DNA from 3 places in the Pseudomonas sp. S2_H01 genome. Region 3 is predicted to be linked to each of the others. Evidence: riboswitches for the same ligand, from Rfam matches in the RefSeq annotation. Region 3 holds a riboswitch; each other region holds the start of a gene.

Region 1 (3,270 bases), 2.1 Mb from region 3:
TAAGAGCGCCGCCATCGCCTGGGGATTCGACGGGAAATAAAAGTGCACGTACGAAGCCGTCATTCGGCCCTCTCGATACACTGCCTCGGCGCCGCGACCGCCGTTGGGGCTGACGCCACGGGCAATCGGGGTCAGTTCGGTGCTGGTCAGCGAGTGGTGATAGGTGTGCCCACGCAGCGTGCCTTCCGGCAGTTCCACCGCTTGCAACGCCAAGGCCGCCAGACGTTTCTGCATCACCGCCTCGCCGTCGAGCAAACCCACCAGTTTCGCCCGTTGGCCATCGACATCGGTCAGCGCATTCAGCAGGTACAGCATGCCGCCACACTCGGCGAGCAACGGTTTGCCTGCGGCGTGATGGGCACGGATCGCGTCGAGCATCGGGACGTTCTGCCCCAGCGCCACATGGTGCAATTCGGGGTATCCGCCGGGGAGATACAGGCTGTGAGCGTCAGGGATCTGCGTGTCCCGAATCGGCGAAAAGAACGACAGTTCAGCCCCCATCGCACGCAGCACATCAAGGCTGGCGCCGTAGGTGAACGCGAAGGCTTCGTCATGGGCAATGGCGATGCGCACGCCCGCCAGCAAGGGCTCGGCCTGCACGAAATCAGGCGCCGAGAACGTCACGGCAGGCGGCAGCGTCGCATCACAGGTGCTGGCCAGCGCATCGGCGGCAGCGTCCAGACGCACGTCCAGATCGTTCAGCTCACTGGCCTGCACCAACCCCAAATGGCGGCTTGGCAGTTCGATGCCGGTTTCCCGCGACAGTGCGCCATACCAGCGCAAGCCTTCGGTCAGGCTGCCTTCGAGCAGTTGTGCGTGACGCACTGTCCCGACCCGATTGGCCAGCACACCGGCGAACGGCAAATCCGGTTGATAACGCGCCAACCCCAGCGCCAGCGCGCCGAAAGTTTGCGCCATGGCCGTGCCATCGATCACGCCCAGCACCGGCACGCCGAAGTGCCTGGCCAGGTCAGCGCTGGACGGGGTGCCGTCAAACAGCCCCATGACCCCTTCGATGAGAATCAGGTCAGCGTCGGCGGCCGCTTCCCACAGCAGACGACGGCTCTCGTCTTCGCCGACCATCCACATGTCCAGTTGGTACACCGGGTTGCCGCTGGCGCGCTCGAGAATCATCGGGTCCAGAAAATCCGGTCCGCATTTGAAGACACGAACCTTACGACCCTGATTGCGATGCAGCCGCGCCAGTGCCGCGGTGACCGTGGTTTTGCCCTGACCGGACGCAGGCGCGGCGATCAACACCGCCGGGCATTGCCGAGGCTGACGCTCACTCACAATTCGATGCCCTTCTGCGCCTTGATACCGGCCTGGAACGCATGCTTCACCACGCCGATGTCGGACACGGTGTCGGAAAGGTCGATCAACTCCTGCTTGGCGCCACGGCCAGTGATCACCACATGCTGCATGGGCGGGCGCGCTTGCAGGTCGCTGAGGACCTGCTCCAGGTCGAGGTAACCGTGCTTGAGGGCAATGTTCAGTTCGTCGAGGACCACCAGACCGATGCTCGGGTCCTTGAGCATCTGCCGGGTGACGACCCAGGCGGCTTCGGCGGCGGCGATGTCGCGCTGGCGATCCTGCGTTTCCCAGGTAAAACCCTCGCCCATCACGTGATAACGCACTTGCTCGGGAAAGCGGCGGAAGAACAGTTCTTCGCCCGTGGCATTGCGACCTTTGATGAACTGCACCACGCCGCACTGCATGCCGTGGCCCATCGCCCGCGCCAGCATGCCGAAGGCGGAACTGCTTTTGCCCTTGCCGTTGCCGGTCAACACCAACAGCAGGCCACATTCATTCGGGGCGCTGGCAATGCGCTCGTCCATCACCGCCTTTTTGCGCAGCATGCGCGCCAGGTGGCGTTCGTCACGTTCGGGGGATTCGCTCATCTCAGCTCTCCGCTTGAGGGCAAGTGTGGCAAACGGAGGGCACAGGCAAAGACTGACAGCAGGCGCCGGGCGCTAAACGCCCGAGCCTGCGCAGAGCATCGCCCTCCGTGATGCTGTTTGAATGGATCAGGCCGGTCTCCGGACTCATGAGTTGAAACACAAGCCACGCGCCTTCCCATGTTCCATGAACACAGTGGCATCGTGCGTGACCTTACTCATTTACCGTTGCGGAGGCAGCGCCGGGATTGAGCGTGAAATGCGCGCACCGGCTTCCCTGTTTCACCCTGTTGAACGACCGTGGTCGCGGGCACCTGAAACAATCGGCGAAGGTTAGAGGGTTGACTCCAGAGCGTCAATCAAAGCGGCACGCCATGCAGCAATTGAGTGAGCGGTTGAACCCACCGCTCAGCCACGTCTCTATTCCTATACATGCCTATGCATGACTGCCAGATGCCTCACTGCGAGCAAGCGGAGATCGATCATGTTCAAACTCAGACCCCAGATGGTGGTTTTACTGTTGGTCGCCGCAGGGCTCGCCGCATGCGGCGAGTCGTCAAGGTTGCAGGTTTCGGACGGCACCGGCCCTTCGCCCAAGCTCCCCGAACCGAACAAGACCCTGATCCCTACCGTGAACATCGCCCCGGCCGTTGGCTGGCCGGCGGGCGCCAAACCGGTCGCGGCACCCGGCACACAGGTCGCGGCGTTCGCGGAGAACCTCGATCACCCTCGCTGGCTGTATGTGTTGCCCAATGGCGACGTGCTGGTGGCGGAAACCAACGCCCCGCCCAAGCCTGACGACGGCAAGGGCATTCGCGGCTGGGTCATGAAGAAAGTCATGGGGCGGGCCGGCGCAGGCGTTCCGAGCGCCAACCGCATCACCCTGCTGCGCGACAAGGACCACGACGGCGTTGCCGAAACCCGCACCGTGTTCATCGATCACCTCAATTCGCCGTTTGGCATGACCCTGGTCGGCAACAACTTCTATGTCGCCGACACTGACCGCCTGTTGCGCTTCAACTACGAACCGGGCGAGACGTCGATCAAGGGCGAACCGCTGAAAGTCACGGATTTGCCGGGCGGCACGATCAACCACCACTGGACCAAGAACGTCATCGCCAGCAAGGACGGCAGCAAGTTGTACGTGACCGTGGGCTCAAACAGCAATGTCGGCGAAAACGGGCTCGACGCGGAAGAAGGCCGCGCGGCGATCTGGGAAGTCGACGCCGCGACCGGCAACCACCGCATCTTTGCCTCGGGCCTGCGCAATCCCAACGGCATGGATTGGGACCCGAGCACCGGCAAGTTATGGACCGCCGTCAACGAGCGGGACGAGATCGGCAGCGATCTGGTGCCTGACTACGTGACCTCT
Region 2 (3,270 bases), 150 kb from region 3:
TCATTTCCACGATTACCGCGCTGGTCCCGGCCTTTGATTCGGTGTCGCCGTTCTCCTGGCTGATGGGCGCCGCCATTGGCGCAGCGCTGTACCTGTTGCTGGCCGACCGGCGCAAGACCTTCAAAGACGTCAGTGGCCAGGCCATTGCCGTGCAAAACACCCAGCATTGATCGCAAGCGAGAGACGTCCACCCATGCGTATTTTGATCGTCAACGTGAACACCACCGAATCGATGACTCAGACCATCGCCGAGCAGGCCCGCAGCGTTGCCTCGCCCGGAACGGAAATCATCGGGCTGACGCCGCGCTTCGGTGCGGAGTCGGTGGAAGGCAACTTCGAAAGCTACCTGGCGGCCATCGCGGTGATGGACCGGGTGCTGTCCTACGACCAGCCCTACGATGCGGTGATTCAGGCCGGCTATGGCGAGCACGGGCGCGAAGGCCTGCAGGAGCTGCTGGAAGTGCCCGTGGTGGACATCACCGAGGCGGCTGCGAGCCTGGCGATGCTGTTGGGCCACAAGTACTCGGTGGTGACCACGCTGGATCGGGCGGTGCCGTTGATCGAAGACCGGTTGAAACTGGCGGGTGTCTTCGAGCGTTGCGCCTCGGTACGCGCCAGCGGCATGAGCGTGCTGGAATTGGAGGAAAAGCCGGACCGCGCCCTGGAAGCCATCGCCGAACAGGCGGTTGAAGCGGTCACGCGAGATAAAGCCGAAGTGATCTGCCTGGGCTGCGGCGGGATGGCCGGCCTGGACCAGATGATTCGCGACCGCGCCGGCGTTCCGGTGGTCGACGGCGTGACGGCGGCCGTGGCACTGGCCGAATCGCTGGTGCGTCTGGGCCTCAAGACCTCGAAAGTCCGCACTTACGCCACACCGCGGCCGAAGAAAGTCGTTGGCTGGCCGTTTCGTCTGCAGGATTGAAGGGTCGTTGAGCGATAGATCGGCGGTGCATTCGCCTCACGCCAGCGAATCGTTTAGTATCCCCGCCGCCGGTTTCCACTCGGAATTAATAGGGAATCCACGAGCCCTGCTCTGTCAGGCTCAAATGGAACTGTCCCCGCAACTGTAGGCGCTGAGCCCTGCTTCAAGAATGCCACTGGGTCAGCCCGGGAAGGCTGAAGCCTGGCGAGGACGCGCCAGTCAGGAGACCTGCCGGCAAGCGTCAATCATTCACCGGCGGGGTGTCCGGGAAGGACACCCGTGCGCGCCTTCGTTGGCGTGATCTGCACTTGCCCTGTCTTTTCAGCGGCGAGCCGGGATGTGCTTTCCAGTACCTGCCCTTTCGGCCATCAGGTTTACTGGAGATCCCGCTCATGTCGCTGCGCCGCCTTTCGTTGTTGCTCACCGGTCTGATGCTCTCGAGCCCCCTCCTCGCCGCGTCAACGCAGTACCCGCTGACGGTCGACAATTGCGGCGTGCCGCTGACGTTCGCCCAGCCACCGCAAAAAACCGTGACCATTGGCCAGGCCGCAACGGAAATGCTTTACGCCTTGGGCCTCAGCCAACAGGTGATCGGCACATCGTTGTGGTTCAACGACGTACTGCCTCAATTCAAGGACGCCAACGACCACATTGCCCGTTTGGCCGACAACACGCCCAGCTTCGAGTCCGTGACCGGCAAACGCCCGGATTTCGTCCCGGTGCAGTTCGAGTGGATGGTCGGCCCTCAAGGCGCGGTCGGCACCCGACAACAGTTTCACGACCTGAACATCCCGACCTACATCCTGCCTTCCGACTGTGAGGGCAAGAACAATCGGGTCGGCGCCGATGGCACGCGCCTGGCGGCCTTTAAAGTCGAGACGCTGTACAAGACCCTGGCTCAACTGGCCATGATCTTCGACGTGCAGGATCGCGGCCAACAGCTGATCACGGGCTATCAGGCGCGTCTGGCCAAGGCCGTCGAACAGGCGAAAACCCAAGGCAGCCACAACGTTTCGGCGGTGTTCTGGTTCTCCAGCCCTGACCTCAACTCCGATCCTTTTGTCGCGGGCCGCAAGGGCATTCCCAATTTCATGCTCGACACGCTGGGCATGCGCAATGTCATTGATTCCGATGAAGAGTGGCCCACCGTCGGCTGGGAAACCATCGCCAAGGCCAACCCGACCATCCTGGTGATCGCTCGGATGGATCGTCGCCGTTTCCCGGCCGACGATCATGAGAAGAAACTGGCGTTTCTCACATCCGATCCGGTGACGCGCAACATGGACGCGGTGAAGCACGATCGCATCGTGATCATGGACGCCAGCGCGATGGAATCCAGTGTGCGGCTGTTCGACGGCATCGAGCAACTCGGCGCTGCCGTTCAAAGCGCCACTCCTGCGCCATGAACCGTATGCGTGTGGGTCGATTGCTGGGCCACGGCCTGTGGGTCAGCGCCGTGCTGTGCCTGGCGATCATGGCGGGCGTCGCGATTGGCGAGACGTCGATCAGCCTGCCTGTCATCGCTCAGGTGTTGGCAAACAAGCTGTGGGCAGCCGGTTACCTGGTAGACCCCATCGATGAAGGTATCGTCTGGAACTACCGCCTGACCCGCGCCATCGTCGCGGCGGCGTGTGGCGCAGGGCTGGCGATTTCCGGCGTGGTGCTGCAATCGCTGCTGCGCAATCCGCTGGCCGACCCTTATCTGCTGGGCATATCGGCGGGTGCCTCCACCGGCGCTGTCCTGGTGGCAATCATCGGTGTGGGCGCCGGGGCGATTTCCCTCTCCACCGGTGCCTTCGCCGGCGCAATGGCCGCCTTTGCACTGGTGGCCTTGCTTGCCCGCGCCTCTCGCGGCCAGACGGCGGCCGGACAGATCATCCTGGCGGGCATTGCCGGCTCACAGTTGTTCAACGCCCTCACGTCCTTTCTGATCACCCGCTCCGCCAACGCCGAACAGGCGCGCGGCATCCTGTTCTGGCTGCTCGGCAACCTCAGCGGCGTGCGCTGGTCGTCGGTGAGCCTGGCGGTGCCCGTTGTGCTATTCGGCCTGGTGGTTTGCTTGTGGCATCGCCGCTCACTGGACGCGTTCACCTTTGGCGCCGACTCGGCGGCGTCCCTCGGCATTCCCGTGCGCCGGGTGCAGGCCTCACTTATCGCGACCACCGCACTGATTACCGCCGTCATGGTGTCCATCGTCGGTTCGATCGGGTTTGTCGGGCTGGTCGTCCCCCACGCCGTGCGCATGGTCACGGGCGTCCGCCATGGCCGTCTGCTGCCGCTGAGTGCCTTGAGCGGCGCACTGTTCATGATCGCCGCTGACGCACTGTCCCGCACGGTGATCAAAGGAC
Region 3 (3,270 bases):
ATTTCGAAGGGGATGCCCAACTCGCGCAGGCAACGAATCTGCTCGCCAATGGCGCCATACAGGCTCGGGTCGCCGGAGTGCACACGCGCCACGTCCTGGCCGTTTGCATGAGCAGATTTCATCAGGGTGATGATCTGTTCCAGGTGTAACGCTGCACTGTTTGTCACCTGAACCGCCTGATGGCCTTCCAGAACGGCCTCCGGGACCAGCGATCCGGCATAGATGATCACCGGACAGGTGCGGATCAGACGCTGGCCTTTGACGGTGATCAGGTCCGGATCGCCGGGGCCTGCGCCGATGAAGAAAACGGTCATGGGGTCTCCAGATTACTCACTCTTGTACTTCTGCACTCGGGGCAGGCACGATTTCTATGGGAGCGAATTCATTCGCGAAAAATCGTCCAGGCGCCTGCACATTCGGCGCCTGAAATTCCGATTCGCGAATGAATTCGCTCCCACAGGGAAATGGCATTACAACGTGGAAGCCAATGCGAAGGTTGCTTGAGAACTGTTGCATCGCTCGATCAGCAACGTGACAGGCGAGCCGCTTAATCGCGACGCCATCGCCAGTGCCGAACTCTCTGCCACGCCATAACAACCCGTGTGGTCGAAAGCGATCTGTGAGCGGTGACTCAGGTGCGGCTCGAAAACCGCAAGCTCATCCGCGCTGAAAAAACCGATCGGCAACTGGAGCTGTTCCGCCAGCGCCAGCAGCCCGGCCTCGGTCGATTTGCTGTCAATGGAGGCAAGGGCGGTGACATCGCTCAATGTCAGCGCGTGTTCCCGCAGGCAGACGTCAATCAGCCCCAGCAGTGCCGACGCGGGGCAACCGCGCTGGCAGCCCAGGCCGATCACCCGAATCGGCCGGTTGCCGGGTTCACTCATAGCGCGTGGTTCAGTCCTGCGTGATCCGCTTGCGCTTCGCCACGGCGAAACAGCCAGGCGCTGATCAGGCCCATCGCAATCCAGAAGGCGGCGTTGGTCAGCAACGAGGCGATCTTGAATTGTGCTTCCAGTGCCTGCGGCGCCAAGGCTGAATGAACGTCTGGCTGGGGTGCGCCAACCACGTGTGGAATCACCAGGATCACGGCCCCCAGCACTTTCAACAGCCCGTGACGGGCGAAGACGATCAGCGCCAGACCGACTGCCGTCGAGGCGGCAGTGCTCGCCCACCACATTTGACGCTGAGTCAGGTCGGCGGCCGCTGTGCCCGGCAGCTCAGGCGGCAAGCCCAGGGTTGGCGCCAGGACGAACACGGCAAAACCGGCCAGCCCCCAAAGTGCGCCTTGGCGCGTGGCAGTCGGCGTGCGCAAGGTGTAGAGCGCGGCCAGCATCAGCGCGAAACCCACGGCGACCACCAGGTTCCCGCCGGTGGTGGACAGCACGCGCTGCCAGCCATCTTCGGGCTCCCAGGCCTCTTCGTCGTGGACATGAGCAGCCATGGCACCTTCAGCATGCGCGTGCTGTTCGGCGGCCGGGGCTTTCTCATAAGTTTCGGCTTCGTGGATCAAGGGGGCGACCCAGAAGCTTTGCAGCAGGGTCAGCAGCAGGGCGGCGAGCAGTCCCGTGAAACCGGCTGTTTGAGCGATTCGCTTGAACATGGCGACAGGTCTCAATGGCAAGGGAAGGCGGCGCTGTGACGGGTATCGTGCGCAGCGTTGTGCACGGCGTCGATATGCGAGAAACCGGCGAAGTACACCAGGCACGCGCCAAGGATCATCGCGCAGATGGCGGCGGTCAGGCGTTGGGTCTGAGTCGTGATGTGGCTGGATGTCTGGCGGGTGGTGCTGATCGACATGGCGCTTCCCTCTGAAATGTCAGCGGACGGGAAGGCGCAAGGCACACGGCGGACGAGCGTCGGCCGTGAACTCAACAGCGCCCGCCCACCGCGGGTTCGTTATGTGTCGTTGTCGGGCCGGTCTCCGGGCTTGCGAGGGACACGTGCAACTGCCACATGCCTTCAAGAATCGCCTTCCCATATCGCTACCGACACAGTGGATCTGACTCTTCACTCGCTTACCGTTGCGGGGGCAGCGCCGGACTTGCACACACCCTGAGGTCTGCGCGCACCGGTTTCCCGTTTCACCCTGTGAAGGGCACCCGTAACAAGGCGTGTAGGAGACCACGGTGCCGGGCCTCAGTCAATCGGAGTGGCGTGAGGGTAAAGAGCCCATCGCTGCCCTTCAACGATGATCTATCGAATATCGATAGATCGAAGAGGCTTTAACGACGCATTTGCCGCAGAAACGACCGTCACAGCGAAAGGCACTTGTGCGCTTGAAGATATCGAATATAAATAGCCCTATATCGATTATCGATACAGGTGAATCTTGAAAGCATCAGCCGATCTCTTCAGTTGCCTTTGGCAGGTTCAGTCAGCCCTGCCGGCGTTTGTCTCCAGGCTCCCGGCCCGTGCGCGTTGCGTGGTGATCGGTGCGGGGTATACCGGCCTGTCCACCGCGCTTGAACTGTCTGCGAGTAACGGCGACGTGGTGGTGCTGGATGCCCTGAGCATCGGTGACGGTGCTTCGGGCCGTAACGGCGGGCAGGTGATTCCCGGACTCAAGCTGAACCCCGAGGAGCTGGAGCAGCGGTTTGGGCCGTCGAAGGGCGCCGCGCTTACTGATTTGGTAGGGGGTGCGGCCCAGCATGTGTTCGACCTGATCAAGCGTTTGGACATTGAGTGCGGCGCGCGTCAGGACGGCTGGGTCCAGGCGGCCCATCACGAGGCCGCGCTGGACAACTTGTTGAACCGCGCCGTTCAGTGGCAGTCGCGCGGCGGCGATGTGCAGGTACTCGACCGGGCCCAGACCACGCAGCTGCTCGGCACGTCTATTTATAAAGGCGCGCTGCTGGACCGACGGGCGGGGCAGTTGCAGCCTTATCAGTATGTGCAGGGGCTGGCCGCAGCAGCCAGATCGCGCGGGGTGAAGATCTTCGAACATTGCGCGGCGTTGCAGTTGCGACGTAGCGAAGGCGGCTGGACCGTCATCACGGCTAACGGAGAGATCCGCGCAGAACAGGTGGTCATCGCGACCAATGCCTACTCATCACCGTTGCTGCGTGCGTTGCCGCACACCTACGTGACGTTGTGGAGCCTGCAAGCTGCCACGGCGCCGTTGTCTGCTGCGTTGCTCGAACAGATTCTGCCGGGGGGGTTGCCCGTTTCCGATACGTTCCGTGTGCTGCGCTACTTTCGAAGGACCGACGACGGCCGCTTCGTGCTTGGCACCCGCGGCGCCTTTCGCGACGAGTTGAACAGCGGCGATGT

Evidence for each region. A riboswitch is a leader RNA that binds a small molecule or an ion and turns the genes downstream of it on or off. The one in region 3 is predicted to bind cobalamin.
Region 1: another riboswitch for cobalamin. It lies ahead of cobO (cob(I)yrinic acid a,c-diamide adenosyltransferase); the one in region 3 lies ahead of AB4N84_RS27275 (CbtB domain-containing protein).
Region 2: another riboswitch for cobalamin. It lies ahead of AB4N84_RS26595 (ABC transporter substrate-binding protein); the one in region 3 lies ahead of AB4N84_RS27275 (CbtB domain-containing protein).

The regions. Positions count from the first base shown of each region.
Region 1 is NZ_CP162756.1:4,036,384-4,039,653, reverse strand. It holds gene AB4N84_RS18120 (cobyrinate a,c-diamide synthase) at 1-1,293, opposite strand, end outside; gene cobO (cob(I)yrinic acid a,c-diamide adenosyltransferase) at 1,290-1,901, opposite strand; cobalamin riboswitch at 2,014-2,231, opposite strand; gene AB4N84_RS18110 (PQQ-dependent sugar dehydrogenase) at 2,383-3,270, shown strand, end outside.
Region 2 is NZ_CP162756.1:5,959,923-5,963,192, forward strand. It holds gene AB4N84_RS26585 (NCS1 family nucleobase:cation symporter-1) at 1-170, shown strand, start outside; gene AB4N84_RS26590 (aspartate/glutamate racemase family protein) at 194-922, shown strand; cobalamin riboswitch at 975-1,172, shown strand; gene AB4N84_RS26595 (ABC transporter substrate-binding protein) at 1,315-2,328, shown strand; gene AB4N84_RS26600 (FecCD family ABC transporter permease) at 2,334-3,270, shown strand, end outside.
Region 3 is NZ_CP162756.1:6,111,393-6,114,662, reverse strand. It holds gene cobM (precorrin-4 C(11)-methyltransferase) at 1-314, opposite strand, end outside; gene AB4N84_RS27285 (cobalamin biosynthesis protein) at 471-884, opposite strand; gene AB4N84_RS27280 (CbtA family protein) at 881-1,600, opposite strand; gene AB4N84_RS27275 (CbtB domain-containing protein) at 1,612-1,797, opposite strand; cobalamin riboswitch at 1,896-2,118, opposite strand; gene AB4N84_RS27270 (NAD(P)/FAD-dependent oxidoreductase) at 2,330-3,270, shown strand, end outside.